DNA from 2 places in the Mesorhizobium sp. LSJC269B00 genome. Region 2 is predicted to be linked to the other one. Evidence: predicted binding sites of a transcription regulator. Region 2 holds the regulator's gene; the other holds the start of a gene.

Region 1 (15,592 bases), on a different contig from region 2:
GAAATCCGGGGTCGTCGGCCAGACCCACGGCCGCACCAGGAATTCGAGGCTGGGGTGGACAGCATGGGTTATGCCGGCAAGCCAGAATGTGCCGGCAACCGCAGCGGCGCCGACCAGATAGGCGCCGTTCTGGTAGAAGGCCATGACGGTGGAGGATTCGGTGTCGCCGATCTTGCGCGCCATCAGCTGTGAAAAGCCGTAGAGCAAAGCCGAGCCCAACGAAAGCAGCGCCGCCCAGTCGAACAGGCCGGCGCCCGGGCGCAGCATCACGACCACGCCCAGCATGCCGATCAGCACGGTGGCGAGAGCCTGCCAGGATACCCGCTCGCCGAGATAGGGCCCGGCTATCGCCATGATGAACAGGGGCGCCATGAAATAGAGCGCCACCGCGTCGGCGAGCGGCAAGGCAGCGATCGCCAGATAGTAGACCGTATAGGAGGAGAACTGGATGAAGGCGCGTATCGTCAGCAGGCCGAACCGCTTCGAGGCGATGGCCCGCAGGCCGACATCGGCGCGAACGAGAACGACCAGGATCGGCAAAGCGACGATCGAGCGGATCCACATCACCTCGGTCACGGGATAGCCGGCTGACACCGCCTTGACCAGCGGGTCCTGGAGCGAGAACACCAGCACGCCAAGGCAGAGGCTGATGATGCCGAGAACGATCCGGTTGCGCATGTTGTTCTGCCGGCCCTTGCCTTAACTGCCCGCAGCCGCCCGGCCATGGGGTAAAAAGAACCCGCCACCGTTTCGGGCAGCGGGTATGAGTGAGGACTCTTTGATTGGTCCGCAGCCGATTTCGCGGCGGCATATCCAATGGGCGAGCGGACTATGCTGCGGCGTTTGACATGTTGCAAACGAATTGGAATGATACCAGCGATCAAATTTGCTTATGACGGATTCGATGCGGCCACCCCTCGACAGCGATCTCCTGCGCACCTTCGTCGCCATTGCCGAAGCGGGCAATTTCACCCGGGCGGCGGAGCAGGCCGGGCGCACCCAGTCGGCGGTGTCGATGCAGATGAAGAAGCTCGAGGAGCTGGTCGGCGACAGCCTGTTCGAACGCGGCTCGCGCGGCGTGGCGCTGACGCGCCGTGGCGGCGAGCTGATCGTCAATGCCCGCCGCATCGTCTCTCTGCTCGACGAGACGGCGGCATCGATGGCGGCGGCACCGCTTGGCGGGCCTGTGCGCATCGGCATTCCCGAGGAATATGGTCACGCCATCCTGTCGCGCGCGCTCGGCGCCTTCTCGAAGCGTCACACCAAGGTCGAGGTCACCGTGCGCTATGCACATTCGGGCGCCCAGCTGGCAGCGTTGGCGGCCGGTGAACTCGACCTCGCCGTGGTGTTCGAATGGCAGGATCCTTCCGGCGGCGAGGTGCTGATGCACGATCCGACCGTGTGGGTGACATCGAGCCTGCATCACATGCATGAGGAGCGGCCGGTGCCGATCGCGCTCTACAACCGGGCCGGCTGGTGCAAGGACTTTGCCATCAAATCGCTGGAGCAGCGTGGGCTGGCCTACCGTGTCGCCTATACCAGCGACACCACCGGCGGCCTGAAGCTCGCCGTCACCTCTGGCCTGGCGATCGCGCCGATCTCGCACAGCAATATTCCGGATGGCTGCCGCGAGCTCACCGCCGCGGACGGGTTCGGCCACATCGATTCCTCGAATGTGGTGATGCATCGCAACCCCAATGCCTCAGGCGAGGCGATCGACGGCATGCAGGAAGCAATACGCGAGGCGTTCGTCAACCGGCCGGCTTAGTCTGTTGCATCCTCGTAGAAATGCAGCCGATTGCCGAAGGGGTCGCCGACCGACACTTCACGGGTCTGCCACGACGTGGTTTCGAGGCCCGGCCGGGCGTAGCGGTATCTCTTGCCGATCAGTTCGCGGTGCAATGCCGCGATGTCCTCGACCTTGATGCGCATGGCTATACCCGGCGCGCCGTCGCCATGATGTTCGCTCAGATGCAGGACACAGCCGTCGCGGATTACACCCATGTAGAGCGGCGCATTGTCGTCGAAGCGGTGCTCGAACTCGACCTTGAAGCCGAGAAAGTCGACATAGAATTCGCGTGCCTTGGCGATGTCGAAGATGCGCAGGATGGGCGTGACGGCACCGAGTTTCGGCATGGCGCTGATACCATTCAGTTCGACGGATGTTGCCTTGGAGGCTACTTCAGCTCCAGCAGCCGCTCGAGGTAGCTGCGCTCGATGTCGGGGCTGAGCGCGTTGCCGAGCCGCTTGCGAATCGCCTCGAGAATCTGGCGGGCGCGCTGCACGTCGATCTCGTCGGGCACCTTCACCGAATCGCCGAAATCGGGTCCGCGGCTGGCGCGTGGTCGGCCCAGCGGATCGCGGCCGGCGTCCTGTTGGCGGCCGCCTTCCTGGCTGCCGCCCTGGTCGCCCTGCATCGCCTGCAGCTGCTTCATCATCTCCTTGGCGCCCTTGCGCAGCGCTTCCAGCGCGCGACCCTGGTGGCCGACTGCCTGGTCGCCTTCGCCTTCGCCAAGCGACTTTTCGGCATTGCCCATGGATTTGCCAGCGTCGCCAAACCCCTCATTGGGTTGCATGCCCATGCCTTCCAGGCCCTTCTTCAGCTTGTCGAGTTCGCTCTGCAACTGGCCCTGGCCTTCCTGCAGCTGCTTCATCGCATCGGCGAATTCCTGCGGTGTCATCGACTTCGGCCGGGCGAGAGGATCGCGATCCTTGCCGACGCCCGGCTGGTCCGGGTCGTCGCCATTGCCTTCGCCGGGCTGCTGATTATCTCCGCGCTGCATCTGGTCCATGCGGTAGGTGTCGTTCATCATCTCCTGCTGGCGGCGCATGATCTCGCCCAGCTTGTCCATCTGCTGGCGCATCTCGCTGTCCTGCTCGCCGCCCTGCTGCTGACGGCCGGCCTGCAGGTTGTTCATCATGTTTTCCAGCTGCGACAGCAGCTCCTGCGCCTTGTCGCGGTCGCCCGACTTCGCCAGGTTCTCGATCTGGTCCATCATGCGGTCGATATCACTCTGACGCAGCTCGCGACCATTCTGCTGCATCTGCGGCGCGTTCGGGTTCTGCTTGGCGCGCTCGGCGAATTCCTGCAGGAATTCGTTCATCGCCTCGCGCAGTTCCTTCATCGCCTTTTCGATCTCTTCGTCGCTGGCGCCGCGCTTGATGGCGTCCTGCAGCGCCTGCTGGGCCTGGCGGAGCCGCTTTTCGGCGGACGAGAGATTGCCTTCCTCGATGCCGAGCGCGATTTCCCAGAGATAGGCAACCTCGTTGCGCAACTGATCGTCGCTGTCCGACATCTTCAGCCGGCTGCGGGCGCTCATGATGGCGAGGTAATGCGACATGTTGTCGAACGTGTCCTCGGGCCGCAGCGTGATGGCGTCCATCAGGTCGAGCACGCGCGGCTTGGCATTGGCGTCGAGCGCCAGCAGGCGGCGCTGCTCGACCACCGCCCGCGCCAGCGGGTTGGCGAAGGGCCGCTCCGGCATCACAATAGTCTTGGTTTCGCTGGTCGCGGTGTGTCCGGCATCGTCGGTGGCCACAAGCGACAGCTTGATGCTGGCGCCGGCCCAGACATGCTCGGTGAGGTCCTTGGTGGTCTTGGCGGCGTTCGCCTTGCCGCCGCGGCGCGGCAGCGCCAGCGGCAGGTCAGGCGGACCGTAGAGCGGATGCGCATCGGGCGCCGCCGGATCGGCCAGCGCGAAAACCGCCTTGGCGGTGGCCGCGCCATAGTCGTCGTCGATCTGGTAGTTGAGCTCGAAGGCGCCGTTGACGGCGCGCTTGGGCTCGCCGACGAAGCGGATCGTCGGCGGCTTGTCGGGGATCACCGCGAAGGCCCAGCGACCGAGATCGGCTTCGCCCGACTTCAGCGTCAGCGTGCCGTCGGCGGTCAGCTTGCCGGTGAACTGGCGCAGCTTGGGGGTCGCGGGGTTGACCGCCGCTGCCTTGACGGCCGCCACCTGTGGTCCCGACGGGTCGATGGCGCGAGCATTGCCGCCCTTGTCGGCAAAGCTTAGCGTTTCCTCGCCGGAGCCGCCGGTCACGCGCAGCGAGACGTCGCTGCCTTGCGGCACGGTGAAGGTGGCAACCGCCTGCTTGGCGTTGCCATCGATGACTGGCGCGGTCAAGAAGATGGGCGGCTTGCCGGTATAGGCCGGCGGGGTCACCCAGGCATCGATGCGCGGCGGTACGATGTCGCGCGCCGCATGGGCACTGAAACCATCGGACAGCCTGCCGCCGGACGGTCCGAAGGAGAAGGCAAAAGCGGTGACCAACAGCAGCGCCGCCACGGCACGCAATGCCCACGGATCGCGCTCCGGCACGCGCGTACGCGGCAGGTCGGCGCCAAGGCTGCCGAGCTTGTCGGCCATGCGCTTTTGGTGTTCGCGCCACAACGCCTGGGAAAAGATGCTTTCCTTGCCGCTGGGACGGTCGGTCTGCACCAGCACCGGGCTGTGCTGCAGCTGGTTGGCGGCCTCGATACGGCGGTCGATTTCAGCGGCGGATGGAAGCTTGAAGAAACGCAGCGGATAGAGCGCCGCCAGCGTGGCAATACCGAACGCCGTGACCAGGATAACGCGCGCAATGTCAGGCAGCCGGGGGAAAAGGCCGAGCCAGGAGAGGCTGAGAAACAGGCTGGCGATGATGAGCAGCGGCAGAAGCAGCGGCCAGCCGCGCTCGACCGTCATCGAGACCCGTGTCGCCAGCCGGCTCAGGGCAAGCCGCCCGGCCAGGCTGCGATCGCCACTGGAAATGGGGCGTTCCGTCATCGGCCCTTCCTGCCCGGGCGGGATGGCCCGGACTCAACAAGCAGAAGTTTACCAGCAAACACGGCAAAGGCGAGGCGGTTCCGGAAAACTTGAAAAGCTTTGACGGGTTTGCGTCCCACTTCAGTCGAAGCAAGGTTTAGAATTTCGCCGGATCGGTATTCGAGCCGCAGACAAGGACGGCGATCCGCTCGCCCGGCGCCGGCGTGTAGCGGCCGGACAGCAGCGCTGCGAAGGCCCCTGCGCCGCCCGGCTCGGCGATGATCCGCACCCGCTCCCACAGCGCCTTCTGCGCGGCAATGATGGCGTCGTCGGTGACCAGAATGGAGCGCTCGACAAAAGCCTCGGCGATCGGGAACATCATCTCGCCGACGCGTTTGGGCGCCAGCGAATCGGCGGCAACGCCTTCGGCCGGCGCATCGACGGGGTGGCCGGCTTCGAAGGCGCGATGCAGCGTCGGCGCGCCTTCGGGCTCGATGGCGATGATCCTGATGCGGCCGGCAAACCAGGCGGCGATGCCGCCGATCAGGCCGCCGCCGCCGACAGCGACCAGCAGCGTGTCGATGTCGGGCAGATCGTTTTCGATTTCGAGGCCGAGCGTGCCCTGGCCGACCAATGTTTCCTCCTGGTTGAAGGCATGGATCTGCAGCGCGCCGGTCTTTTCGGCAAAAGCCTCGCTGGCGGCCAGCGCCTCGGCATAGCGGGCGCCGCCGACCATCAGTTCGGCGCCGTAGCCGCGGATGCGCTGCAGCTTGGCCGGTGGGCTGACTTCGGGAACGAAGATCGTCGCCTTGTAGCCAAGCCGCATGGCGGCATAGGCGACCGCGGCGCCATGATTGCCGCCCGAAGCCGCAACCACGCCGGCCGCAGGCACCGGCCGTTCGAGCAGATTGGTGAAGGCGCCGCGCGCTTTGAACGAACCGGAATGCTGCAGGCATTCGAGCTTGAGGTCGACCGCCAGCGGCGGCCGGTCGAAATCGGCCATGTCGACGCGCAGCACCGGCGTGTGCCTGATATAGCGGCGGATGCGCGGTTCCATCGCGGCAATGCGTTCGCGCGTGACGGTGTTGCCGTTCGTCATGACCATCTCCTTGGGATTGACAGCAATTAGTAACTTGGCAAAATGGCTAAATGCAAGAGGTTGATGTCTTCAAGGCGATCGCCAATGAACGCAGGCTGCAGATCCTCGACTGGCTGAAGGATCCGCAGGCGCATTTCCCGGCCCAGGCAGACGGCAATCTGGTCGAGGACGGCGTTTGCGCGCTGCTGATCGCGGAGAAGCTCGGCATTACTCAGGCGACGCTCTCCGAACATATGCGCGTGCTTACCCAGGCGGGCCTGCTGCGCCCCAAGCGCATCAAGCAATGGACGTTCTACCGCCGCGACGAGGACAGGATCGCCGACACAAGGATGCTCATCCAAAACCGGCTGTAGCGCAGCCGCCGTGGCGGCTCCTATGCAAGCCAGTCGGGCACCGAATCCAGGCCGATCAGCTCGTCATAGGTCTGGCGCCGGCGTACGACATGGAAACGGTCGCCGTCGACCAGAACCTCAGGCACAAGTAGGCGGGTGTTGTAGGTGCCGGATTGCACCGCGCCATAGGCGCCGGCGGTGGTGACGGCAATTAGGTCGCCAGACTTGAGCCGGGGCAGGTCACGGTCGAGGCCGAGATAGTCGCCTGTCTCGCAGACCGGGCCGACGACGTCGACCGCCATGCGCGGCGTGTCGGCCGGCGGCTGCACCACCGGCTTGATGTCGTGGAAGGCATCGTAGAGCGTCGGCCGGATCAGATCGTTCATGGCGGCGTCGACGACGAGGAAGTTCTTGGCGTCGCCTTCCTTCACGAAGATCACTTCCGAGACCATGATGCCGGCATTGCCGACGATCAGCCGGCCCGGCTCGAACATCACCTTCACTCCAAGCTTTGTCAGATGCTTCCTGACGATCTCGGCATAGGCATCGGGCAAAGGCGGCGGGCTGTTGTCGGTGCGGTAGGGGATGCCGAGGCCGCCGCCGAGATCGACATGCTCGACGGCGTGGCCATCGGCGCGCAGCGCGCCGACCAGTTCCGCCAGAAGCGCGAAAGCATCGTCAAAGGGCTGCAACTCGGTGATCTGGCTGCCGATATGGGTATCGATGCCGAGGGGCTTGGTGCCCGGCAGCCCGGCCGCGCGGGCATAGACCTGGCGCGCCCGTTGCCAGGGAATGCCGAACTTGTTCTCGGCCTTGCCGGTGGAGATCTTCCTGTGCGTCCTGGCGTCGACATCCGGGTTGATGCGCAGCGACACCGGCGCCACCTTGCCGAGCGCGGTGGCGCGGGCCGACAGTAATTCAAGCTCCGGCTCGGATTCGACATTGAAGCAGAGAATGCCGGCCTCGAGCGCGAAATCCATCTCGCGCGCGGTCTTGCCGACACCGGAAAACACGATCTTGTTGGCCGGGATTCCGGCGGCGAGCGCGCGGCGCATTTCGCCTTCCGAGACGGTATCGGCGCCGGCGCCGAGCTTTGCCAGCGTCCGCAGCACCGCCTGGTTGGAATTCGCCTTCAAGGCGTAACAGACCAGCGTGTCGAGCCCGGCAAAGGCCCCGGCGAACACCCGGTAGTGTCTGGTCAAGGTTGCCGTCGAATAACAATAGAACGGCGTGCCGACGCTTGCGGCGATGTCTGGTATCGCCACGTCCTCGGCATGGAGCACGCCGTCGCGGTAATCGAAATGGTTCACGAGAGTGTTTCCGGAAGTTGGAGCACGAGACCTGGTTAGCACGAGACCTGGTCAGAAAGACCAAGCCGGTCTCATCGGCCCTAGATCAGCGGGTCGAGGATGAATTTCTTGTCCACGACCGGTTTTTCCGGCTCCGGCGGCACCGGCTGTTTGGCGCGCTCGGCGTCCTTGCGGGCCTGGACGGCCGCTTCATAGGGCGTGTCGAGACCAGCCTTACGGCCGCAAGCGGTCACGGCAGCCATCGCCGTCAGCAGCGTCAGCGTCACCAAAATCCTGCTTGCGGTCATCGATCCATCCGTCCGAAACTTTATGTGCTGCGCTTTTAACCGAGTTTTAGGCGCATTGCACCCCGGCATCATGCCTTGGCGATGCGCTTTTTCCAGCTGCGGATCTGCTTCCTGACCTCCGACGGCGCCGTGCCGCCGAAACTGGTGCGGCTCTTCACCGAATTCTGCACCGCCAGAACCGAGAAGATGTCTGCCGTGATGCCGGGGTTGATCGACTGCAGATCCTCCAGCGACAGCTTTTCAAGGCTCACCTTCTTCTCTTCGGCCAACGCCACTGCGCCGCCGGTGACATGGTGTGCCTCACGGAAGGGCAGGCCCAGCGTTCGCACCAGCCAGTCGGCGAGGTCGGTCGCGGTCGCGTGGCCCGAGCTGGCGGCCTTCTTCATGGCGGCGGCATTGACCGTCATGTCGCGCACCATGCCGGTCATCGCCGCCAGCATCAGATCGAGCGTCTCGGCGGCGTCGAAGACCGATTCCTTGTCTTCCTGCATGTCCTTGCCATAGGTCAGCGGCATGCCCTTCATCACCGTCAGCAGCCCGACGAGATGGCCGGTGACGCGGCCGGTCTTGCCGCGCACCAGTTCGGCGGCGTCCGGGTTCTTCTTCTGCGGCATGATTGAGGAGCCGGTGGAGAAACTGTCCGACAGTCTGACAAAGCCGAATTGCGGCGTCGACCAGATGATGATTTCTTCGGCGAGCCGCGACAGATGCGTGGCGGAGATCGCCACCAGGCTCAAAAACTCCAGCGCGAAATCGCGGTCGGAGACGCTGTCCAACGAATTGCGCATCGGCTCGCGGAAGCCGAGCGCCTTGGCGGTCTTGTGGCGATCGATCGGAAAACTGGTGCCGGCAAGCGCTGCCGCGCCGAGCGGGCTTTCATCCATCCGCTCGATGGCGTCGCGGACGCGCGACAGGTCGCGCGAAAACATCTCGACATAGGCCATGCAGTGGTGGCCGAAGGTCACCGGCTGCGCCGCCTGCATGTGGGTGAAGCCCGGCATCACGGTTGCCGCATGCTCCTCGGCGCGCTCGAGCAAGGCTGAGATCAGCCCCTTCAGCGCCTCGGCAACGCGGAAACATTCGTCCTTGACCCAGAGCCGGAGATCCACCGCCACCTGGTCGTTGCGTGACCGCGCCGTGTGCAGGCGGCCGGCGGCCGGGCCGATCAGATCGGCGAGGCGGGCCTCGATGTTCATGTGAATGTCTTCCAGCCGGGTCGAGAACTCGAACGTGCCGGCCTCGATCTCTTTCAGGATCGTGTTCAGCCCGTGAGCGATCTTTTCTTGATCGGCCGCCGAAATAATGCCCGTTTCAGCCAGCATCTCGCTGTGGGCGATCGAACCTCTTATGTCTTGCGCATAGAGTTTGCGGTCGAACGAAATCGACGCGTTGATCGCTTCCATGATCGCGGCCGGACCCGAGGCAAAACGTCCGCCCCACATCTGGTTGCTGGCCTTCTTGTCGCTCATCGCTATAACCCGTGCTCCGGAGCAGTCTTAGAAAATGGCAGACGTTAACAGATACTTCCCGGCCCCGCGCCTGATCCTCGCCGCTTTGCTGGCGGGCGTGCTGGCCGGCGCGGTCGCGGTATATGTCAGCGAGAGCGGGTCTGGCAACAACGCAGCCACCGGCAGCGCACCTGCGGCCGGCGCGGGCAACAGCAAGGACGATGTCGCCTGCGCCGCCAAGAGCGACCGCGCCAAAAAGGTTGCCGCCGCGGCCACCGGCCAGGTGGCGGCATTGCTGCCCGCCGATCCGCCGCAATCGCTGAAAAGTCTCGCCTTCAACGGTCCCGACGGCAAGCCTATGACGATCGCCGATCATGCCGGCAAGACCGTGCTGCTCAATCTGTGGGCGACGTGGTGCGCGCCCTGCCGCGCCGAAATGCCGGCGCTCGACGCCTTGCAGAAGGAAAAGGGCAGCGATGCCTTCGAAGTGGTCGCGGTCAATGTCGATGCCGGCGACGATGTGAAGCCGAAGAAGTTCCTCGCCGATATCGGCATCGGGTCGCTCGGCTACTACCGCGATTCGACGCTGGCGCTGTTCAACGACGTCAAGACGCGTGGCTTGGCGCTAGGCCTCCCCGTCACCATGCTGATCGATGGCGAAGGCTGCCTGGTCGCGCATATGAACGGACCGGCCGAATGGTCGGGACCGGATGCCAAGCGCCTGGTCGAGGCCGCACTCGCCCCTTAGGATGAGCGCAGGGCCGCCGCCGGCGGCAGCATCAAGATGCTGCCGCCGCATTGTTTGACGCTGGCGTCGTCTTGTGCCGCCGGCGCCGCGACGCCGGTCAGTTCACTGAACGCCTCGATCGGGCTCGGCCGGCCTAGATAGTAGCCCTGGCCGATCTCGCAGGCCTCGGCGTCGAGGAATTTCAGCTCGCCCAGCGTCTCGACGCCCTCGGCCAGAACCGGCAGGCCGAGACCGCGGCCAAGCCCCAGAACGGCGCGCACGATGGCTGCCACCTGGCCGTTGCTGTCGACTGATTTGATGAATGAGCCGTCGATCTTGATCTTGTCGAAGGGGAAGGCGCGGAGATTGGACAACGAGGAGTAGCCGGTGCCGAAATCGTCCATCGCCACACGCACGCCAAGCGCCTTCACCTGGCGCAAGGTCGCCAGCGCGCGCGGCATGTCCTTGACCAGCGCCGTTTCGGTGATCTCGAGTTCGAGCCTGCCGGGCGTCAGGCCGGAGCCGAGCAGGACTTCATGCACCTTGCGGCTGAAATTCGGATTGTGGAGCTGCACCGCCGAGACATTGACCGCGACGGTGAGAGGGTTCTTCCAGCGCGCTGCCTCGGCGCAGGCCGTCGCCAGCACCCATTCGCCGATCTGGATGATGACGCCGCTGTCTTCGGCCACCGGGATGAAGGTCGCCGGCGACACGTCGCCGCGCTGCGGATGGCGCCAGCGGATCAGCGCTTCGAACCCGACCATCCGCCCGCTGCTGATCTCCTTTTGTGGCTGGTAGACGAGGCGAAACTCATCGCGCGCCATGGCCTGGCGCAGTTCGTGCTCCATCACGCGCCGGTCTCGCGCCTCGGCGCCCATCGAGGCCTCGAAGTAACGGTAGGTGTCCTTGCCCTCGGCCTTGGCGCGGTAGAGCGCGGTGTCGGCGTGGCTGACCAGGATTGTCGGCTCATCGGCGTCGAGCGGATAAAGTGCAATGCCGATGCTGGCCGACACCAGCCCGCCACCGACCGACAGCCGGTTTTCCTCGCGCATCGCCGCCAGCACCGCCTCGGCGATGCGGCCGGCCGCCTGCGGGCCGGGAAGATTCGGGGCGATGATGGCGAACTCGTCGCCGCCAAGACGCGCCAGCATCTGTCCGTGGCGGAGCACGCCGGAGGCGCACAGCGCCACCTTCTGCAGCATGGCATCGCCGGCGCCGTGCCCGAACAGGTCGTTCACTTCCTTGAAATGGTCGAGGTCAAGCAGCAGCAGCGCAAGATGCCCGCCCTTGCCGCTGCGATCCATTGCGGCAATTTCGGCCTCGAGCCGGCCGGAGAAACTGCGGCGGTTGGGGAGCCCGGTCAGCGGGTCGAAATGGGCGAGGCGCAGGATCTCCTGCTCGGCCTTCCTGCGTTCGCGGATGTCGCGCACGGCGACAACGCTGTGCCGCTTGCCGCAATAGTCGATGCTTCTAGCGATAAGTTCGACGGGGATGGTGGCGCCGTCATGGGCTCTGAGTTCGGCTTCCTGTGCCTGTCCGCTGCAGTCGGACATGCCGGCCGCGGTGCGTTCGCCGAAGAGGTCGCCAAGCAGCATCGCGTTCAGCACTTCCGGCGCAATGCCGGTGAGTGCCGCGATGCTGTCATTGGCGCTGACGATGCGGGCGCCGTCGCAGACGATCAGCCCCTCGACGGCGGCGTTGGCGAGGCCGTGCATGCGCTCGGCTTCGAGCTTGTGACGCCGGAAGCGAAGGTCGATCCACAATGCTGCGGCTGAAAGCACCAGGATAGCCATGCTGACTGCAGCGGCGGCGAAGGCCTGCGACACCGGTTCGACCGTGAACTGCGATATCTCGATGGAGGAGTCCGGGAAGATCGACACCGCGCCCATGGCGATGAAGTGCAGGCTGCAGATCGCCAGCGTCAACAGGATGGCGGCGGCGATTGTGGCCTGCATGGACGGCCGTCGCAACACGACCAGCAGCGCCAGCGCGGCGAGGGTGACGCCTGTCAGCACCGAGACGCCGACCAGCAGCGGGTTCCAGACGATGCGCCCTTCGACCTCGAAGGCGGCCATGCCGATATAGTGCATGGCGGCGATACCAGCGCCGAGGACCGCGCCGCCGACCAGAGGGTAGTCGATGCCCCGGCGCAAGGTGGCGATCCACATGCCCGCAGCGGTCAGGGCGACGGAACCGGCGAGCGAAAGCGCCGACATTTCCGTATTGTAGGCGTTGGGGATTCCGGGAGAAAAGGCAAGCATTGCGATGAAGTGCGTCGCCCAGATACCGAAGCCGGTGGAAGTGGCTGCTATCATCAGCCAGGTATAGCGGTTGCGCTCGCTCGAGCGGTCGACATGGCGAAGCAGGTTGACCGCCGAGAAGGAAGAAATACCGCAAATGAGCGCTGCCAGTGCGACCAGTCTCAGATCGTGCTCATGCACGATACAATTATAGACCGTCAGCATCTCGCCCCACCTGCTCTCCCACAGCAATCAAGCCGTCCACTTGATTAGTATGCCACGCTTGACGAAGAATCGGTTATGCGAACTACAACTACAGCGGGTTTTTCGGGTTGTACGTTGCGGCGATCCTGTCTCATTCCAGACGCACGGTTACAGCAGCGCCTGGCGATGCCGCTCGGCCGATCTCGATCTGGCCGAGCGCCGGTTTGGCGGCCGCACGGTGCAGGTGCGTGGCGCTGTCACGCGGGCCCTTCACGCATCGCTGGGCGGTCGGCGATCCTTGCAGGCCCACCATGCCCCATTCTATCGCTGAGCCGGCTTGGCATTTCTCTCTGTCCTCGTTGCAAGGCGAGGGGGCGCGAAGTTAGCCGGGTATGAAATTCACGAAACAGCAACAAATCCGTTGTCCGATTGTCATCAGCGACACATATTGCGTTCGCGGGAGCGCCCCTTTCGCCAATGACAAACGGGAGATGAAACATGAAGTTGTTCGGCTTTGCGGCCGGTGTTGCCGCCACCTTGACCCTGCTTTCCACCACCTCCGCCTTCGCCGCCACCCAGATCAGTTGGTGGCATGCAATGACCGGCGCCAATGCCGAGGTGGTCGACAAGATCGCCAAGGATTTCAATGCCAGCCAGAGCGACTATGAAATTCTCCCCGTTTTCAAGGGCACCTATCCCGAAACGCTGAATGCCGGCATCGCTGCCTATCGTGCGGGGCAAGCGCCCGACATCATCCAGGTGTTCGACGTGGGTACCGGCGTCATGATGGCAGCCGAAGGTGCGATCAAACCGGTGGCCGATGTGCTGACCAGCGCCGGCGTGACCTTCGACAAGAGCCAGTATTTGCCCGGCATCGTCGGTTACTATTCGAAGCCGGACGGGACCATGCTGTCCTTCCCCTATAATTCCTCGTCGCCCATCCTCTACTACAACAAGGATATTTTCCAGAAGGCCGGGCTTGATGTGAACAACCCGCCAAAGACCTGGAACGAGGTGTGGGAAGCCGCCAAGAAGATCAAGGCGAGCGGCGCCGCTTCCTGCGGCTATACCTCGACGTGGTTGACCTGGATCCACCTTGAGGCCTTCGCGGCCTGGAACGACGTTTCCTATGGCACCAACCAGAACGGACTTGCCGGAACCGACGTCGAGCTCAAGATCAATGCGCCGATCTTCGTCAATCATTTCCAGGCGCTCGCCGACCTGGCCAAGGACGGCACCTTCAAATATGGCGGCCGTACATCCGAAGCCAAGCAGATCTTTCTTGCCGGAGAATGCGGCATCTTCACCGAATCGTCGGGGGGTCTCGGTGACATCGTCAAGTCGGGCATGAACTACGGCATCGGCCAGCTTCCCTATGATAGTGACGCCAAGGGCGCGCCCCAGAACACCACGCCGGGCGGCGCCAGCCTGTGGGTGTTCGGCAACAAATCGGACGAGGAATACAAGGGCGTCGCGGCGTTCTTCTCCCACCTGTCCAAGACCGAAGTGCAGGAGTATCTGCATCAGAAGTCGGGTTATCTGCCGGTGACGCTCGCTGCCTATGAGGCGACCAAGAAGTCCGGCTTCTATGACAAGAACCCGGGCCGTGAGACGCCGATCCTGCAGATGCTGGGCAAGGCGCCGACCGAGAACTCGAAGGGCGTGCGCCTCGTCAACCTGCCGCAGGTGCGCGACATCGAGAATGAGGAGTTCGAGAAGATGCTGGCCGGCCAGCAGACTGCGCAGCAGGCGCTCGACAACGCGGTCGCACGCGGCAACAAGGCGATTCAGGAAGCGATCGGAAACTGAAGCGATTTGTCAGTTGAACCTCGTCCACGCGGACCCGCGTGGACGATTTCCTGAATAGCGAGGGAATCACCCTGTCTCCACGCGTCGTCTTCCCCAACAAGACCCTGCCTTACCTGCTGGTGGCGCCGCAACTCGCCATTACGCTGATCTTTTTCTACTGGCCGACCGGGCAGGCGCTCTACCAGTCGATGCTTAGGGAAGACCCGTTCGGGCTGAAGAGCAAGTTCGTCGGGCTCGCCAACTTTCGCAAGGTGCTGGCCGACCCGGCCTACCTCAACTCGATCAAAGTCACGCTGGTGTTCTCTCTGGCGACCGCGATCGTCGCCATGGGTGTGGCCCTGTTGCTTGCCGTCATGGCCGAGAAGGTGGTGCGCGGCAGAGGCCTTTATCGCACGCTGCTGATCTGGCCGTATGCGGTGGCGCCGGCGATTGCCGGCATGTTGTGGCTGTTTCTGTTCAACCCCTCGATCGGTTCGCTGGCCTACGCCTTGAGAGGTCTCGGCATCGCCTGGGATCCCTTGCTTAACGGAAACCAAGCCATGATCCTGCTGGTATCTGCGGCTGCCTGGAAGCAGATCAGCTACAATTTCCTGTTCTTCGTCGCCGGGCTGCAGGCGGTGCCGAAGACGTTGATAGAGGCGGCGGCCATGGACGGCGCCGGGGAGACGAAGCGCTTCTGGACCATCGTCTTCCCGCTGCTCGCACCGACGACCTTCTTCCTGCTGGTCGTCAACACTGTCTATGCGCTGTTCGACACTTTCGGTATCGTTCATGCCGTCACCGGCGGCGGGCCAGGCAAGGCCACCGAGACGCTGGTCTACAAGGTCTACAATGACGGTTTCGTCAATTTGATCCTCGGCGATTCGGCCGCGCAGTCGGTCATCCTGATGGTCATCGTCATCTCACTCACGGCCATCCAGTTCCGCTATGTGGAACGCAAAGTCCACTACGGTTGAGCGCGAGCGATGATTGGTCAGTCCCCGCTTCGCGCCCTCATCGCCCACGCCGTGCTCATCCTGGGCATCCTGATCGTCGCTTTCCCGATCTACTACACCTTCGTTGCCTCCACGCAGACGCTGCAGACCATCCTCAAGCCGCCATTGCCTCTTTTGCCCGGCGACCAGGTCTGGAACAATTACAGCGAGGCGCTGTTCGGCGGTGTCGGCCGCATCGGCGGCGTCAGTGTCGGCCGATTGCTGCTCAACACCACGATCATGGCGCTCGGCATCGCGGTGGGGAAGATTTTCATCTCGATCCTTTCGGCCTATGCGATCGTGTTCTTCCGTTTTCCGCTTCGGATGGTCTTCTTCTGGCTGATCTTCATCACACTGATGCTTCCCGTCGAGGTGCGCATCCTGCCGACCTACAAGGTGATGGTCGATCTCGGCATG
Region 2 (15,592 bases):
ATGCGCGATGAACAGCCCGCCTTCGGGAACGGTGATGCCGTTCTGCTGTGCGTACTGGCGCACGATGCCGATCGGCCATGGATAGGAATTGGCGATCCACACGGCGCCGAGGATGGCCGCGCAAGCGACCACGCCAAGCAGGGTCTCGGCCCAGACGGGGCGCAGTGGAAAGCTGAAGCGCTTGCGCTGCGAGCGACCGTTGAGCAGCGCGAAGGCGACCGCCGCGCAGGCGACGATGCCGACGATCCAGCTGGCAGCGGCGCCAATCGAGCCGCGTGGTCCGCCGCCCATCAGCTGGAAGGTGGCGTCGAGTGGCGCGACCGTGCGCCCGCTGGTGATGAGCCATGCCATGCCACGCCAGACCAGCAGGCCACCAAGCGTCACGATGAAGGCCGGAACCTGCATATAGGCGATGATGAAGCCCTGGAACGCGCCGATCAGCAGACCAAGCACCACGCCGGCGGCAAGCGCGACGATCCAGAGCCAGGGGTTTCCAAGCTGGAAGCCGATGACGCGAATGAGGAATTCGGCCTGTGCCACGCCCATGATCATGCCGATCACGCCTTCGACGGAGCCCACCGAAAGGTCGATGTTGCGCATGACGATGACCAATACCATGCCGGTAGCCATGATCGCGACCGAGGACGTCTGCACCGACAGGTTCCAAAGATTGCGCGGCGTCAGGAAAAGCCCGCCCGACAGGATATGTATGCCGACCCAGATGACCAGCAGCGCGCCGACCATGCCGAGCATGCGCGTGTCGAGCTCGGTCGCCTTCAGGAACCGGGCGACCGCGCCGAGTTCAGACGCTCGTGCCGTATCGGCCTGCGGATTTGAGGTCGTGTCGGTCATGATGTCCTCCAGCGGCTTGCCGTCTGGCGCGGATGCCGGACCACAGCCTAGAAGTTTGCCGCCGATGGCGGAAACACACAATTCTCGTAGAGAAAACGCCGCGGCTTGACAGCCGCGGCGCCTCATTTCTTCAAGTCGTCGAGATCAGTTGCAAGCCGCGACGCTGCCTGCGGCGACGCCTGTGCAGACTTCGTCCTTCTTGATCCAGCCGGCGTCGATGACGACGTTGAGGTTGTCCTTGGTGATCGCGACGGGGGTCAGGAACAGCGACTTGACGGTGTTGCCGCCAGGCGTGGTGAAGTCCTTGGCGCCGGCAATGTCGCCCGTCTTCTTGCCATCGGCGAGCTGCGAGGCGATCTCGGCGGCGTTCTTGCCGAGTTCGCGCGCGTCCTTCCACACCGACACCGTCTGCGTGCCGAGTGCGATGCGGTTCAGAGCGGCATGGTCGCCATCCTGGCCCGAGACCGGAACCGTTCCGGCGAGGCCCTGCGCCGTCAGCGCGGCGACAACGCCGCCGGCGGTGCCGTCATTCGCCGCAACCACGGCATCGACTTTGTTGTCGTTGGCGGTCAGGAACTGTTCCATGTTCTTCTGGGCGTTGGCCGGCAGCCAGCCATCGGTATAGGCCTCGCCGACATTCTTGATCTTGCCCGAGTCGATGGCCTCCTTGAGCACTTCCATCGAGCCCGAGAACAGGAAATCGGCATTCGGATCCGAGCCAGAGCCCTTGATGAAGACATAGTTGCCCTCGGGCTTCGCCTTGAACACTTCACGGGCCTGCATGCGGCCGACTTCCTTGTTGTCGAAGGTCAGGTAGAAGACGTCCTTGTTCTCGATCAGGCGGTCATAGCCGACGACCGGAATGCCTTCGTCCAGGGCCTTCTGCACCGCCGGGCCGATGGCCGAGGCGTCCTGCGCCAGGATGATCAGCGAGTTGGCGCCTTGCGAGATCAGGCTTTCGACGTCGGTCAGCTGCTTGCCGGGATTGGACTGCGCGTCGGCGGAAATGTACTTGTCGCCGGCAGCCTCGATCGCCGTTTTCATCGCCGCCTCGTCCGTCTTCCAGCGCTCTTCCTGGAAGTTCGACCACGACACGCCGATGACCTTGTCCTTCGCCTGCGCGACCGACATCAGCGCCAGCGACATGGCGACACCCGCCAGCATGGCGGCTGCAAATCTGTTCATCATAATCCTCCCTGCGCCGCGTGCGGCGCGACAAAACTGGCCCGAGGGCCGGCACACAGAGGCCCTATTTTTTCGAGCCTCGAAAAAATACTGGCTCAATGATAAGGCGCTGTCAACATCGATTCTGATGGATTCTGATGGCCGTGCCGAATTTTTTCGAGGTCCGCAATAAACAATGACAGGGCTGCCGGCGTCTGCCAATATTTGGCTGGTGCCGTCGAACGCCTTCACTATCATGAGGCGCGAGGAGGCCGGGAGGAAACAAATGTCGGTTGGAATCCGCCACGACGATCTGCGCCGTCGCAACCGTGCGATGGTGATTTCAGCCGTGCGCCGGGCCGGCCAGCCGTCGCGGACCGAGATTGCGGCGACCACCGGCCTCAGCCACTCGACCATATCGGCAATCTCGTCTGATCTGATTCAAGAAGGCATCCTGATTGAAGGCAAACCTGGCGAGACCGGCGCACTGAAACGCGGCCGGCCGCAGGTGGGCCTTGGTCTCAACCCGGAAGCGGCGGCGGTGATGACCGTCGTGCTGTCGCTCAATTTCCTGTCCGTCACCGTCATCGACTATGCCGGCCACGTCGTCGCCGAGGAACAGCGCCGGCTGGACACGCTGACCAAGCCGCGCGACGAGCTGATTGGCGAATGCGTAGCAATCGTCCGGCGGCGGCTTGAGGATCCCGACCTCGATGTCCAGAGCATCGCCCGCATTGCCATGGGCATCCAGGGCATCACCGATTCGCAGGCGCGCGCCATGCTGTGGTCGCCGATCACGCCACTGACCGACATTGCCTTCGCCGACATGTTGGAAGCGGAATTCGGCATTCCTGCCACCATGGAGAACGATTGCAACATGATGGCGGTGGCGCTGCAATGGCGCCAGCCCGAGCGCTACCGCGACAATTTTATCGCCATCCTCTTGTCGCACGGCATCGGCATGGGCCTGGTGCTGAAAGGCGAACTGTTCACCGGCACCCATTCCTCGGGCGGCGAGTTCGGCCACATGATCCACCGTCCGGGCGGCGCGCTCTGCCGCTGCGGGCGGCGCGGCTGCGTCGAGGCCTATGCCGGAAACTACGCCATCTGGCGCAGCGCCAAAATGATGAGCGAAGATGCCGAGCCGGTCGATATCGGCGACGCTGATATGCGCGCACTCGCCGCGCGCGCCCGCGAAACCGATGGCCCGGAGCGCGAAGCCTATCGCAGGGCCGGTGAGGCGCTCGGCTTCGGCCTCGGCAGCCTGTTTGCGCTGATCGACCCGGCCCCCGTCGCCATGGTCGGCGTCAGCGCCGCCGCGTTCGACCTGATCGAACCGGCATTGCGCGAAGCGATCGCCCAGACCGCCGGCGGCCAGCACTCGAAGTCGATCTCCTTCGACACCGAGCCCAACGAGCTGCCGCTGATCCGCGAAGGCTGTGCCATGCGCGCGCTCGGCTTCGTCGATCAGGAGATTTTTGCGCCGGGTATTCAGCCCAAATCCGGCAAGCATGTCGCGTGAATGGCCGGCAACGGCGCGACGCGCAGCATCCTAGTCTTCCCTGATCGCGTAGCCGGCGCCGCGAATGGTACGGATGACATCCGGCATGCGGCCGTTGTTGACCGCTTTGCGTAAGCGCCCGACATGGACGTCGACGGTTCGCTCGTCGATATAGATCGTCTCGCCCCAGACATTGTCGAGCAGTTGGCTGCGCGAGAACACGCGGCCGGGATGGCGCATCATGAATTCGAGCAGCCGGAACTCGGTCGGTCCGAGCCTGATCTCGCTCTTCTTGCGGTAGACCCGGTGCGATTCTCGGTCGAGCACGATGTCGCCGACCTTGAGCACGCTGGACAGCACTTCCGGCTTGGCCCGGCGCAGCAGCGCCTTCACGCGCGCCATGAACTCCGGCGTCGAGAATGGCTTGACCAGATAGTCGTCGGCGCCGGTGGACAGGCCGCGCACGCGATCGCTTTCCTCACCGCGCGCGGTCAGCATGATGATCGGCAGCCGCTCGGTTTCGGGCCGCACTCTAAGCCGCCGGCAGAGCTCGATGCCGGAGACAGCCGGCACCATCCAGTCGAGCACCAGGAGATCGGGCACGTTTTCCTGCAGGCGGATCTCGGCCTCGTCCCCGCGTGTCACCACCTCGACCTGATAGCCTTCGGATTCGAGGTTGTAGCGGAGGAGAACGCCTAGCGGCTCCTCGTCCTCCACGACCATGATGCGTGGCGCGATCATAGGCAGTTCACCCTCATCAGGCCGGCGTGGCCATCGCCGTCTCGTCCTGCTTCGGACGATTGGCGGGCAATTGCTGGCCGGTCAGCACATAATACGCATTTTCGGCGATGTTGGTGACATGATCGCCGATGCGCTCAAGATTCTTGGCGCAGAACAAGAGATGCGTGCAGGCGGTGATGTTGCGAGGGTCTTCCATCATGTAGGTCAAAAGCTCACGAAACACGGACGTGTATTTGACGTCGATGCGCTCGTCGTCATTCCTGAGTTTTGCAAGAGCTGCCGCATCGGTGGCGGCATATTCCTCGACGACGCCTTGCACCTGGATCAGCACCAGTTGCGCCATGGCATCGATGGAGTGCGAGAGGTCGCGCGGCGTGACGCTCAAGCCTACGGTGCCGACGCGTTTGGCGATGTTCTTGGCGAGATCGCCGATGCGCTCGAGGTCGCCCGCCATGCGGATCGAGCCGACCACGGCGCGCAGATCGTTGGCCATCGGCTGGCGCTTGGCGATCAGCGTGATGGCGCGGTCGTCCAGTTCGCGCTGGCGCGCATCCATGATGGCGTCGTCGGAAACGACACGCTGTGCCAGCGCATTGTCCGAATTGAGCAGCGCCCTGGTCGAGCCGCTGACCATCGAGCCTGCCAGATCGCCCATGTCGCGGATCAGCTTGCTGATCTGCCCGAGCTCTTCATCGAAGGAGGCGACGGTATGTTCACCCATGATCTTGGTCCTCGTGCCTGAAAATTCACCCGCCGGACGGCTCAGCCGAAGCGGCCGGTAATGTAGTCCTGGGTGCGCTTGTCGTCGGGGTTGGTGAACATCTTGTCGGTGGCGCCCTCCTCGACGAGATAGCCGAGATGGAACATCGCCGTGCGCTGCGACACGCGCGCCGCCTGCTGCATCGAGTGGGTGACGATGACGATCGTGTAGTTCTGGCGCAGTTCGTCGATCAGCTCCTCGACACGGGCGGTGGCGATCGGATCGAGCGCCGAGCAGGGCTCGTCCATCAGGATCACCTCCGGCGACACGGCGATGGCGCGCGCGATGCACAGGCGCTGCTGCTGGCCGCCGGACAGGCCGGTGCCGGGCTCCTGCAGGCGGTCCTTGACCTCGTTCCAGATCGCAGCCTTCTTCAGGCTCTGCTCGACGATCTGGTCCATGTCGGACTTGCGCTTGGCCAGCCCATGGATGCGCGGGCCGTAGGCGACGTTCTCGTAGATCGACTTCGGGAACGGGTTGGGTTTCTGGAACACCATGCCGACGCGGGCGCGCAGTTCGACGACATCGATGTTCTTGTCGTAGATGTCGTCTTCATCGAGCGTGATCTTGCCGGTCACCCGCGCCGAATCGATGGTGTCGTTCATGCGGTTGAGGCAGCGCAGGAAGGTCGACTTGCCGCAGCCGGACGGGCCGATCAGCGCCGTCACCTGGTTCTGAAGCACGTCGAGATTGACGTCGAACAACGCCTGCTTCTCGCCGTAGAAGACGCCGACCTTGTCGCCGCGCATCTTGATGACTTCGTTCGACTTGGCGTTCATTTTGTCGCCCACTGCATTTTCAAGGGACTGTTCGGTCATGATGTTCATACCAAATTGCCTTTTTTCTACCAGCGCCGCTCGAACCGGCGCCGAAGCACGATCGCGGTGATGTTCATGGCCATGAGGAAGACGAGCAGGATGATGATGGCGCCGGACATGCGCTCGACAAAAGCGCGCTCAGCCTCGTTTGCCCACATATAAATCTGCACCGGCAGCGCGGTCGCCGGATCGAAAGGCGTCGTCGGATAATCGGCGACGAAAGCGACCATGCCGATCAAGAGCAGCGGTGCTGTCTCGCCGAGCGCACGCGCCAGGCCGATGATGGTGCCGGTAAGGATGCCCGGAGCGGCAAGCGGCAGGATGTGGTGGAACACCATCTGCATCTTGGAGGCGCCGAGGCCGAGCGCCGCCGAGCGGATCGACGGCGGCACCGCGGCAAGGGCGGCGCGCGTGGCGATGATGATGGTCGGCAGCGTCATCAGCGTCAGCACCAGGCCGCCGACGAAGGAAGCCGAGCGCGGCATGCCTAGGAAGTTGATGAACACGGCAAGGCCGAGCAGGCCGAAGACGATCGACGGCACCGCCGCGAGATTGTTGATGTTGACCTCGATCAGGTCGGTGAAGCGGTTCTTCTTGGCGAATTCCTCGAGATAGATCGAGGCGGCGACGCCGATCGGCAGCGCCAGCAACAGCACGATCACCATCATGTAGAACGACCCGATGATGGCCACGCCCATGCCCGACGTCTCGGGCCGGCTGGAGGCGCCATAGCTGAACAGGCCGGTGTTGAAATGCTCGGCCATCACGCCGTCGGCCTTGAGTTTGTTCATCCAGTCGATCTGCTGGTTGGACACCTTGCGGCGCGCTTCGTCGACGCCGAGGTCGATCTGGCCCTTGAAGGCCGAGTCGAGATTGGCGGCGGCCAGGATGTCGACGTCACGCGTCGTGCCGATCACCGACGGATCGGCGGAGACGATGTCGCGCAGCTGGACCCGCGCGCCTTCCGACAGGAAGCCCTTGAGCTTCAGCATCATCGGCTTGTTGGCCGGATCGATGCCGAGCTTGGCCACCAGCGCGTTTTCGGCGAGCTTGGGATAGTTCGCCTTGATCAGCACGGTAGGGTCGGTGGCGCGCTTGCCGGAGGGATCGATCACCTTCTCGTCGAAGGTGACCGGCAGCGTCACCGTCGTCTGCCAGAAGGCGGTGTAGCCTTTCGAGACGATGGTGATCAGCATGATGGCCAGGAACGCCAGGCCGACCGAGATCGCAATCACGCCATAGATGCGGAACCGGCGTTCGGCGGCATAGCGCGCCTTCAGCCCGATGTCGCGGCGCGGACGCGCGACGGCACCCGCCATCGTGTCCAGGGGGATGTCGGTCATTCGTACTGCTCCCGGTACTTGCGCACGATGTAGAGGGCGACGATGTTCATCACCAGCGTCAGCGCGAACAGCGTCAGGCCGAGCGCGAAGGCGACCAGCGTCTGCGGTGAGTTGAACTCGAGATCGCCGGTCAGCTGGTTGACAATCTTGACGGTGATGGTCGTCATCGCCTCGAACGGATTGGCCGTCAGATTGGCGGCGACGCCCGCCGCCAGCACGACGATCATCGTCTCGCCGATGGCGCGCGACGCCGTCAACAGGATGGCGCCGACGATGCCGGGCAGTGCCGCCGGCAGGATCACCCGTTTGATCGTCTCGGAGCGCGTGGCACCGAGGCCGAGCGAGCCGTCACTCATTGCGCGCGGCACCGCGGTGATGATGTCGTCGGACAAAGAGGACACGACCGGGATCAGCATGACGCCCATCACCAGGCCGGCGGTGAAGATGCTCTGGCCCTGGATGAAGGGAGAGCCGCCGGTGAGGGCTGCCGAGAGGTCGCGCAGGAACGGTCCGAGCGTGACCACGGCGAAGATGCCGTAGACGATGGTCGGGATGCCGGCCAGCAGTTCAAGCGCGGGCTTGACCACCGACCGGACGCTGCGCGAGGCGTATTCGGACATGTAGACCGCCGACATCAGCCCGACCGGCACTGCGACCAGAAGCGCAACGGCGGCGATGTAGAGCGTGCCGGCGAGTAGCGGGATCAGGCCGAACTGACCCTGGCTGCCGCCGGAACCGGCGGCGGCGAAACGCGGATCCCACACCGTGCCGAAGAAGAAGCTCATCGGCGATACGCTTTCGAAGAAGGTGATGGTCTGGAACAGCATCGACAGCACGATGCCGACCGTGGTCAGGATGGCGATGGTCGAGGCCGCAAGCAGCCCCCACAGCATCAGCTTCTCGACATTGTTGCGCGCCCTGGCGCGCGGCGCGATCTGCCTCAGCGCATAGAAGGCGCCGGCGACCGACAGCGCGAAGGTCAGCACGGCGCCGAACAGGCCGAGCCGGTCCTGGACCTGGTTCGCCTCGACCGCGATCGGGATCATATAGTCCTGTGTGTCGCTGGCCAGTGCCACGCCCTTGGCGGCGAGCAGCGGCTGCAATTCGGCGAAAGTAGCGGGAAGTGCGGTATCGCCATCGAGCCGGCGCAAGCCCTTGGCCAGGCTCTTCACCAGGCTGGCGTCGAGCGCTTCGCTGGCGACCTTTGTGTCGGTGGTGCGCTCGGGCAAAGCGGCATGGATATGCCGGTCGAGATAGAAGGAAGAGCCGATATCCCAGACGGCGAGCAAAAGGACGGCAGGCAGGACCGCGAGCAGAAAGGCCCACCAGCCATGATAATGCGCGCGCGAATGCGGCTTGACCTTGCCGGTATCCTGCGCCGCGGCGCCCTGGCGGCCGACCACAAAAGCGACCACGCCTATGGCGATGACTATGGAGAGTACGAGCAAGGACGACATAACCCACCCCAGGGAAAATTCAGATCGCCGCCGCCGTTGCGGCAAGCGGCGAAATCAGGGCGCGGAGTTCATCCGCGCCCTGATCCGTTCGTTGATTACATTGTCTTTCCGGCGGCGAAGGCGTCGCGCTGGCCCTGACGTTCGGCGTCGGGAGCGGAAACCAGGCCGTACTGGGCGAGCGGGCTTTCCGGGCCGATCATCTGGTCATCAAGGAAGAACTCGACATATTCCTTGAGGCCGGGAACGACGCCCAGATGCGCCTTCTTGACGTAGAAGAACAACGGCCGCGACACGGGGTACGTGCCATCGGCGATGGTCTGCGTCGAAGGCACGATGCCTTCCACGGTAGCGACCTTCAGCTTGTCGGCATTGTTCTCGTAGAAGGCGAGGCCGAACACGCCAACGCCGGTCTTGTTGGAGTCGATGCGGGCCAGCGTCTCGGTGTAGTCGCCGTCAATGTCGACAGCCTTGCCGTCCTTGCGGATGGCGATGCAGGTCTTGCCGATTTCCTTGTCGTCGGCGATGCCGGCAGCCTTCAAAGCGGCCTTGTCGCAGCCGGCGTCGAGCAGCTTGGTCTCGAACACTTCACGGGTGCCGTGCTTCTCACCCGGAATATAGGCGGCGATATCCCAGTCGGGCAGCTTCGGATTGACCTGGTTCCACTTGGTGTTCGGGTTGTCGACCAGCTTGCCGTCGACCACCAGCTTGGCGGCGAGCGCCTTGTAGATGTCGGCGGGAACCAGCGCCCAATCCGGACCCTTGATGTCGGTGGCAAAGACGATGCCGTCATAGCCGATGCGGACTTCCTGGACGTCCTTGACGCCGGCGTCGGCGCAGGACTTCAGCTCGTCTTTCTTGATCGGACGCGAGGAGTTGGCGATGTCGATAGTGTCTTCGCCGACGCCCTTGCAGAATTCCTTGATGCCGGCGCCGCTGCCGCCGGACTCGACCACCGGGGTCTTGAAGTTGGTGAAGGTTTCGCCGAACTGCTCGGCGACGATCTTGGCGTAAGGCAGCACGGTCGACGAACCGGCGACCTGGATCTGGTCACGCGCAGCGGCGACACCGGACGATGCGGCGAACGCTACCGCCACGGCCGATGCCGTAACGAGGAATTTCTTCATGTGGCCTGCTCCTGTTCGGAAGATGGTCTCTTGGCGCCCTCTTCAAACCGGCGCCCGCTGAGGCCAATAGCCTTCGATTATTACAGTCGCATGACAGTTTCGTGTCAGCCCGGTAACGTCGCACAGACGCCTCGTGAGCCGCAGCCTTTAAGCCGGTTTGTGGGGATGGAAGTTGCCGCTGGAATCAGACGCTTGCGCGATTCGTGCTGGCATCAAGTCCCGGCACACCGCAGGCCGCGATGCCGAGAAAGAAAAACCGGACGGGAGCGCGTTGCCCGTGGCCAGAGCGAATTTTGGCCGAGCCATCGCCAAAAACAGGTCCGTTGGGGTAGATTCGACGCTGTTTCTTGTCGGCGGTCGCTTGCTCCCGCCCGTAACTGAATGAGCGGTTTCGTTGCGACCATTGTCCTGACTGGGCGCCAGCTTTGATATGGTGCGATCGCACCATAGCCTTGGCTGTTGCGGCGCGGCCGAATCCCGGCGGCGCCGCAGGTTGCTATCCAGCGTCTCGTTGGGCTTCGCCTGATATGCCGACCCAGCGCTCGACCTTTTCGAGCAGCGCCCTGGGGCTGATCGGCTTGGGCAAATAGTCATCCATGCCGGCTTCCAGGCAGCGCTCGCGGTCGCCCTTCAAGGCATGCGCGGTGACGCCGACGATCGGGATATGCATACCCGTATGTTCTTCAAGCCGGCGAATTGCGGCGGTGGCCTCGAGCCCGTTCATCTCCGGCATCGAGACGTCCATCAGGATCATGCGCGGATTAAGCCGGCCGAAGGCGTCGAGCGCCTTGCGCCCGTTGCCGACGATTTCGAAACTGTAGCCGGTTTCGCCGATTATCTGGGTGAACACCATCTGGTTTACTTCATTGTCCTCCGCAACGAGGATGTCGAGCCGGCGTTCATCCCCGGCGGCCCGGGCGCGGGCACGAACCGGCGGCGGTTGCAGCAGGGCCCGTTCCGAGGCAGCGAGCGGCGGCTTTGCCGGCGACGGTTCGTTCCTGCCGCCGCCGGAACCGCTGCTTGCCGCCGGCAGCACACGGCCGCCCGTGATATTGTGATGGTGGCGCTGGATGGTGGCGACCAGCGTTTCCAGAAGCACCGAGGAGCGCGCCGGCTTGATCAGCTGGGCGTCGATGCCGAGATCGCGATAGCTGGTGTTGGCGAGCGACTGGTCGACCGAAGTCAGCATGATGATCGGCGTGTCGGCCAGCCCTGCGGTGTTGCGCACGACGCGCGCCATTTCGGCGCCGCTCATCCCCGGCATCTGATAATCGAGCACGACGCAGTCGACCGGCACGCCGTAGGCAGCCGCGGCGACCAGCACCTTCAGCCCTTCGGGTCCGCTTTCGGCGGCGCAGGAATCGAAGGTCCATGACGCCATCTGCTCGCTCAGGATCGATCGATTCACGGCATTGTCGTCAACGATCAGCACCCGTGAGCCGGTCACATCGACCGGCATGATCCGCCGTCCGGTCTGTTCCTCGGCCCTGGGCAATGTCACGGTGAACCAGAAGGTCGAGCCCTTGCCTTCGGCGCTCTCGACACCGATCTCGCCGCCCATCAACTCGACCAGCCGCGAGGTGATGGCGAGCCCGAGCCCTGTGCCTTCGTGGCGTCTCGTCGACGAGGTGTCGGCCTGACTGAATTTTTCGAAGACGAGCTTCAGTTTCTGCTGCGGAATGCCGATGCCGGTGTCGGTGACCGAAACGGTAAGCTTTGTCCCCGTCGGCCCCCTTTGTCCCGTCACGTCGACCAGCACGTGGCCTTCGTCGGTAAACTTCACCGCGTTGCCGACCAGATTGGTGACGATCTGTCTGATGCGACCGACATCGCCGACGAACAGGCTTTCCAGGCCCGGCTCGACGCGCACGATGAGTTCAAGGTCCTTCTCCTTGGCGCGCGTCGATATCAGCGTCGCCACATCCTCGATCGCTTCGGGCAGGTTGAAGGGCGCAGGGTCGAGCACCAGCTGTCCGGCATCGATCTTGGAGAAGTCCAGTATGTCGTTGATGATGGTCAAGAGCGCGTTACCCGACTTGACGATGATATCGGTGAACGTCTTCTGCTTGGGATCGAGGTCGGATTTGGCCAGCAACTCGGCCATGCCGAGTACGCCGTTCATCGGCGTGCGGATTTCGTGGCTCATATTGGCCAGGAATTCCGACTTGGCGCGGTCGGCCAACACGGCGCGCTGCCGCGCCTCGCGCAGTTCGGCCTCGCGCAGCTTCAGTTCGGTGATGTCGGTGGTCGACCCAATCAGATAGAGCGAACCATCGGACGCGATCATCGCGCCCTTGCGGGCGAACTGGTGGCGCACGCTGCCGTCGGCAAGCGTCACCGTTTCCTCGATCTCCTGTGTATCGCCTGTGCGCAGCACGGCGAGATCGCTGTTGACGAAGGCTTCGCCGTCCTCGCCGAAAATCTCGATGTCCGTCTTGCCGATCGCGTCTTCCCTGCGGAGGCCGGTGAGGTCGCACCAGCCCTTGTTGACGTAGAACTGCCTGAGGTCGGAGCGCTTGGCGTAGATCGACACCGGCACGTTGTCGATGAGATTGCGGAACACCTCGTTCTCGCGCATGCTCTCTTCCAACGCCTGCTCGCGCGCCTTGACGTCGGTGATGTCGGTGCTGGACCCGACCAGGTGCACCGACCCATCGAGCGCCACCAGCCGGCTCTTGCGCGTCATCAATTGCCGCACCGTGCCGTCGCGATGGGTAACGGGCTCCTCGATCTCGCGGCCGCGGCCGGTGACGACGACCTGGGTGTCGTCATGGGTGTAGGTTTCGGCGTCGTCTATGCCGAAAAGCTGGAGATCGGTTCGGCCGATGACCTCCTCCTTGGGGATGCCCGTCAGCGCGCACCAGGCCTTGTTGACGAATTCCATGCTCAGATCCTGCGCCTTGATGAAGGCGGCGACCGGCAGTTCGTCCATGACGTGGCGGAACAGGTCGATCTGGCGCATGCTTTCCTGCAGCGCCTTTTCGCGGCTCTTGATCTCCGAGATGTCGACGCGCACGCCGATGAAGGTGCCGTCCTCGGTGCGCATATCGTAGACCTGATACCAGCGGCCGTCGGGATTGCACCGTTCGTAGGAGGAGTTCGGCAGGCGGTAGCGGGCGAGAATGGCATCCAGCCAGATGTCTCGATCGCCGTCATAGAGCTTGTCGGTCTCCGGATCGCCACTGAAGCGGAAATATCCCACGGAATGTCCAAGTTCCAACGCCTCGCGGAAGGTGCGGCCGGGCTGCCATGCCGGTTTCAGCGCCGGCAGCGTGTCCTGCAGCTTGCGATTGGCAAAGATGAACTTGTCGTCGCGGTCATAGATGATGACGGCCGCCGGCAGCGACTCCAGCACCGTGGCGAGGTTCTTGCGCGCGTCCTCGGCCTCGGTCTCGCGGCGCTTCATGTCGGAAATGTCGAACAGGAAACCGGCGACATAGTTGCGGCCACTGGGCATGCCGACGCGGTTCTTGCGCACGATGCGCGAGCGGCTGGCGCCCTCGGCGTCGAAAGTCTCCTCGACCTCGTAGGGCGTGCCGGTCGCCAGCACGGCGCGTTCGCTGTCTTCGAATTGCGCGGCGTCCTTTTGCTTGAGGAAGTCGCCGCCGGGCCTGCCCAGCATCGCTTGCGGGCTCTGTCCGAACAGTGCCGAAAACGCCTCATTGACGAAGACGAAACGCAGATTGTCGTCCTTGACGAAGATCGGGTCCTTGACGCCGTTGATCACCGCCTCGGCCAGCCGCGATTTCTCCAGCGCTTGGGCGAGTTCAGCCTCGCGATCCTTCATGTTGGTGACGTCGACATAGGAGATCAGCCTTTTGCCGCCGGCGAGCGGCGCCAGCGAGGCAATCAGCGTACGGCCGTCATTGCGTGGCAGTTGCCTTGAGCCCACCAGGCCAGCCGAGATTTCTGCTTCGCGCTCGGCGATGTGGTCCTGCCATTCCGCATCGTCAGCACCGTACGGGTCCATATCGCGGCTGGCCTGCATCAGTTCGCGGAAGCCGCAGCCGATGCCGGCGCGCCGGGGATCGATTTCCCAGAAATCATAGAAGGCGCGGTTGATCACCTCCGCGCGCATGTCGGCATCGAGGACGAGCACGCCGATCGGCATCTGGTCGACCATCGTGCGAAGATTGGCGAAGGTCTCGGTGATCTTGGCGTTGGCACTCTCGATCTCGGCGTCGCGACGCTTGAGCTCGGAGACGTCGTAGTAGGTCAACAGCCGCTTGCCGCCGGACAACGCCGTCACGGAGAACATCATCGTCCTGCCATTGGCATGGAGAAATTCGCGTGGCGCAACCGAGCCGGCGCTGATCTCCTCGATGCGGGTGGCGAGGTAGTGCTGCCACTGCTGTTCATCGAGATCGCCGTAGATGCCGTTGCGGCGGTTGAGTTCCATCAACAGGCTGAACGGCGCGCCGACCGTGACGGCGCCGTCGGGAATCCTGGAGAGCTCGCGATAGGCCTTGTTGACGATGAGCGTGTCGAACTTCGCGTCAAGCACCACGACGCCCATATGCATGGCATCCATTGTCCGCTCGAGATCGGCGAGGTGCTGCGTAGCCTCGCCGGCCGGCGGATCGCTCTCGTCCTGCCGCAGTTCGTCCAGCGCACCGGCCAGTGCCGTGACGTTGCGGCCGATGCCGCGATAGCCGATGAATTCGCCTTCGCCGTCGAACCGCGGGGAACCGGTGATCGAAACCCAGCGGCAGCCGGGACGGCCGCCCTTCAACTCATAAACAAAGTCGCGAAACGGCCGATGCGCCTGCAGATCCTCCAGATGCGCGGCGGCGTGTCGATTGCCGTGCACCATCTGCTTGAGGAAATCGAAGCGGAAACGGCCAAGAATGCTGGCGGGATCGATGCCGGTGGCGGCCTGGTAGTTCTCCGAAAGCCAGGAAAAGCGCAGCTCGGCGTCGGTCTCCCAGACCCAGTCGGCGCCGGCCCCGACCAGTTCGCGCAGCGCTTCGGGCGAACCCCCGACGGACGTATCCTCGCCGTTCACCACCCCTTTTCGGGAACCGCGTCCGCCGCGTGTTCCAACAGTCCCGTCAGCCATCCCGTTCCCACCCCGAAAGCCAAGGCCGAACCCCCTCAGCGGTTCGCCGGCGGAATGTGCCCGAGAAGCATTAATGATCCGCTAACCATAACCAATCCAGACTGCGGCCAGAGCCACATTGCCCTGCGGTATTCCGCCGGTTGTCGGCGGAACCCCGGCCGGGCTATAAGTCGGCGGGGGTGTTGCTGATGACCGGTTGGATCGTGCCTTGTTTCCTGTGCATGGCGCTGCTTGCGGGCAGCGGCTGCGCACGCAGCTATGACGGCACGGTGGTGATCCCGAAGCCGCTCGATATCAGGCGGGTCTGGGATCGCGATCCGTCGCAGACTGAGGCCAGCCGGATGCAGGCGGCAGCCGGTGTGTTTCCGACGCCGCCGCCGCAGGAGCCCTACCGGCCCGCGGCACGCAGGCACACGACACAAATAGCTGCGCCAAGGCGGCACGTCAGGTCCAGCCCTCCCAGCATGGCTTCCGAACCGGCCAATCCGCTCACCTGCAAGAATGTCAGCGAACCCGGCAAACGCTACAGGATGGTTTGCGAATAGCTGGTACTAGTGCAATTCCAGGAAAAGTGTGAAACGGTTTTCCGTCCGGAATTGCGTAAAACAAAGACATAGAGCGGTTCGCCGTTTCGGTGAAACGGTGAAACGCTCTAGGCGCAGGTTACTCCGCCGGGAAGAAAGCCGGCCCGACCACCCTGACCGGCCGCGAGCCGGCCAATGGCTCGACCGATTGTCGCTGGGCGGCGCCCCTGGCCTCTGCAGCGTCTGCGC

Evidence for each region. Region 2 encodes PhoB, which activates phosphate uptake and scavenging genes when phosphate is short. Its sites were predicted from a motif close to TGTCATNNANCTGTCAT; they were not measured.
Region 1: the regulator PhoB is predicted to act here: its motif matches at 12,812-12,828, upstream of ugpB (sn-glycerol-3-phosphate ABC transporter substrate-binding protein UgpB).

The regions. Positions count from the first base shown of each region.
Region 1 covers NZ_AYVN01000001.1:896,851-912,442, reverse strand. The annotation lists gene X771_RS160510 (DMT family transporter) at 1-678, opposite strand, end outside; gene X771_RS160515 (LysR substrate-binding domain-containing protein) at 905-1,768, shown strand; gene X771_RS160520 (glyoxalase superfamily protein) at 1,765-2,136, opposite strand; gene X771_RS160525 (TIGR02302 family protein) at 2,178-4,766, opposite strand; gene X771_RS160530 (threonine/serine dehydratase) at 4,903-5,844, opposite strand; gene X771_RS160535 (metalloregulator ArsR/SmtB family transcription factor) at 5,895-6,197, shown strand; gene lysA (diaminopimelate decarboxylase) at 6,218-7,486, opposite strand; gene X771_RS160545 (hypothetical protein) at 7,567-7,773, opposite strand; gene argH (argininosuccinate lyase) at 7,842-9,242, opposite strand; gene X771_RS160555 (TlpA disulfide reductase family protein) at 9,277-9,969, shown strand; gene X771_RS160560 (EAL domain-containing protein) at 9,966-12,413, opposite strand; gene ugpB (sn-glycerol-3-phosphate ABC transporter substrate-binding protein UgpB) at 12,891-14,201, shown strand; gene ugpA (sn-glycerol-3-phosphate ABC transporter permease UgpA) at 14,273-15,157, shown strand; gene ugpE (sn-glycerol-3-phosphate ABC transporter permease UgpE) at 15,167-15,592, shown strand, end outside.
Region 2 covers NZ_AYVN01000016.1:75,883-91,474, reverse strand. The annotation lists gene X771_RS138800 (sugar ABC transporter permease) at 1-852, opposite strand, end outside; gene xylF (D-xylose ABC transporter substrate-binding protein) at 997-2,037, opposite strand; gene X771_RS138810 (ROK family protein) at 2,303-3,538, shown strand; gene phoB (phosphate regulon transcriptional regulator PhoB) at 3,569-4,258, opposite strand; gene phoU (phosphate signaling complex protein PhoU) at 4,275-4,979, opposite strand; gene pstB (phosphate ABC transporter ATP-binding protein PstB) at 5,021-5,845, opposite strand; gene pstA (phosphate ABC transporter permease PstA) at 5,863-7,179, opposite strand; gene pstC (phosphate ABC transporter permease subunit PstC) at 7,176-8,636, opposite strand; gene X771_RS138840 (substrate-binding domain-containing protein) at 8,732-9,760, opposite strand; gene X771_RS138845 (PAS domain-containing protein) at 10,257-14,765, opposite strand; gene X771_RS138850 (hypothetical protein) at 15,008-15,364, shown strand; gene X771_RS1000000169470 (DUF2865 domain-containing protein) at 15,483-15,592, opposite strand, start outside.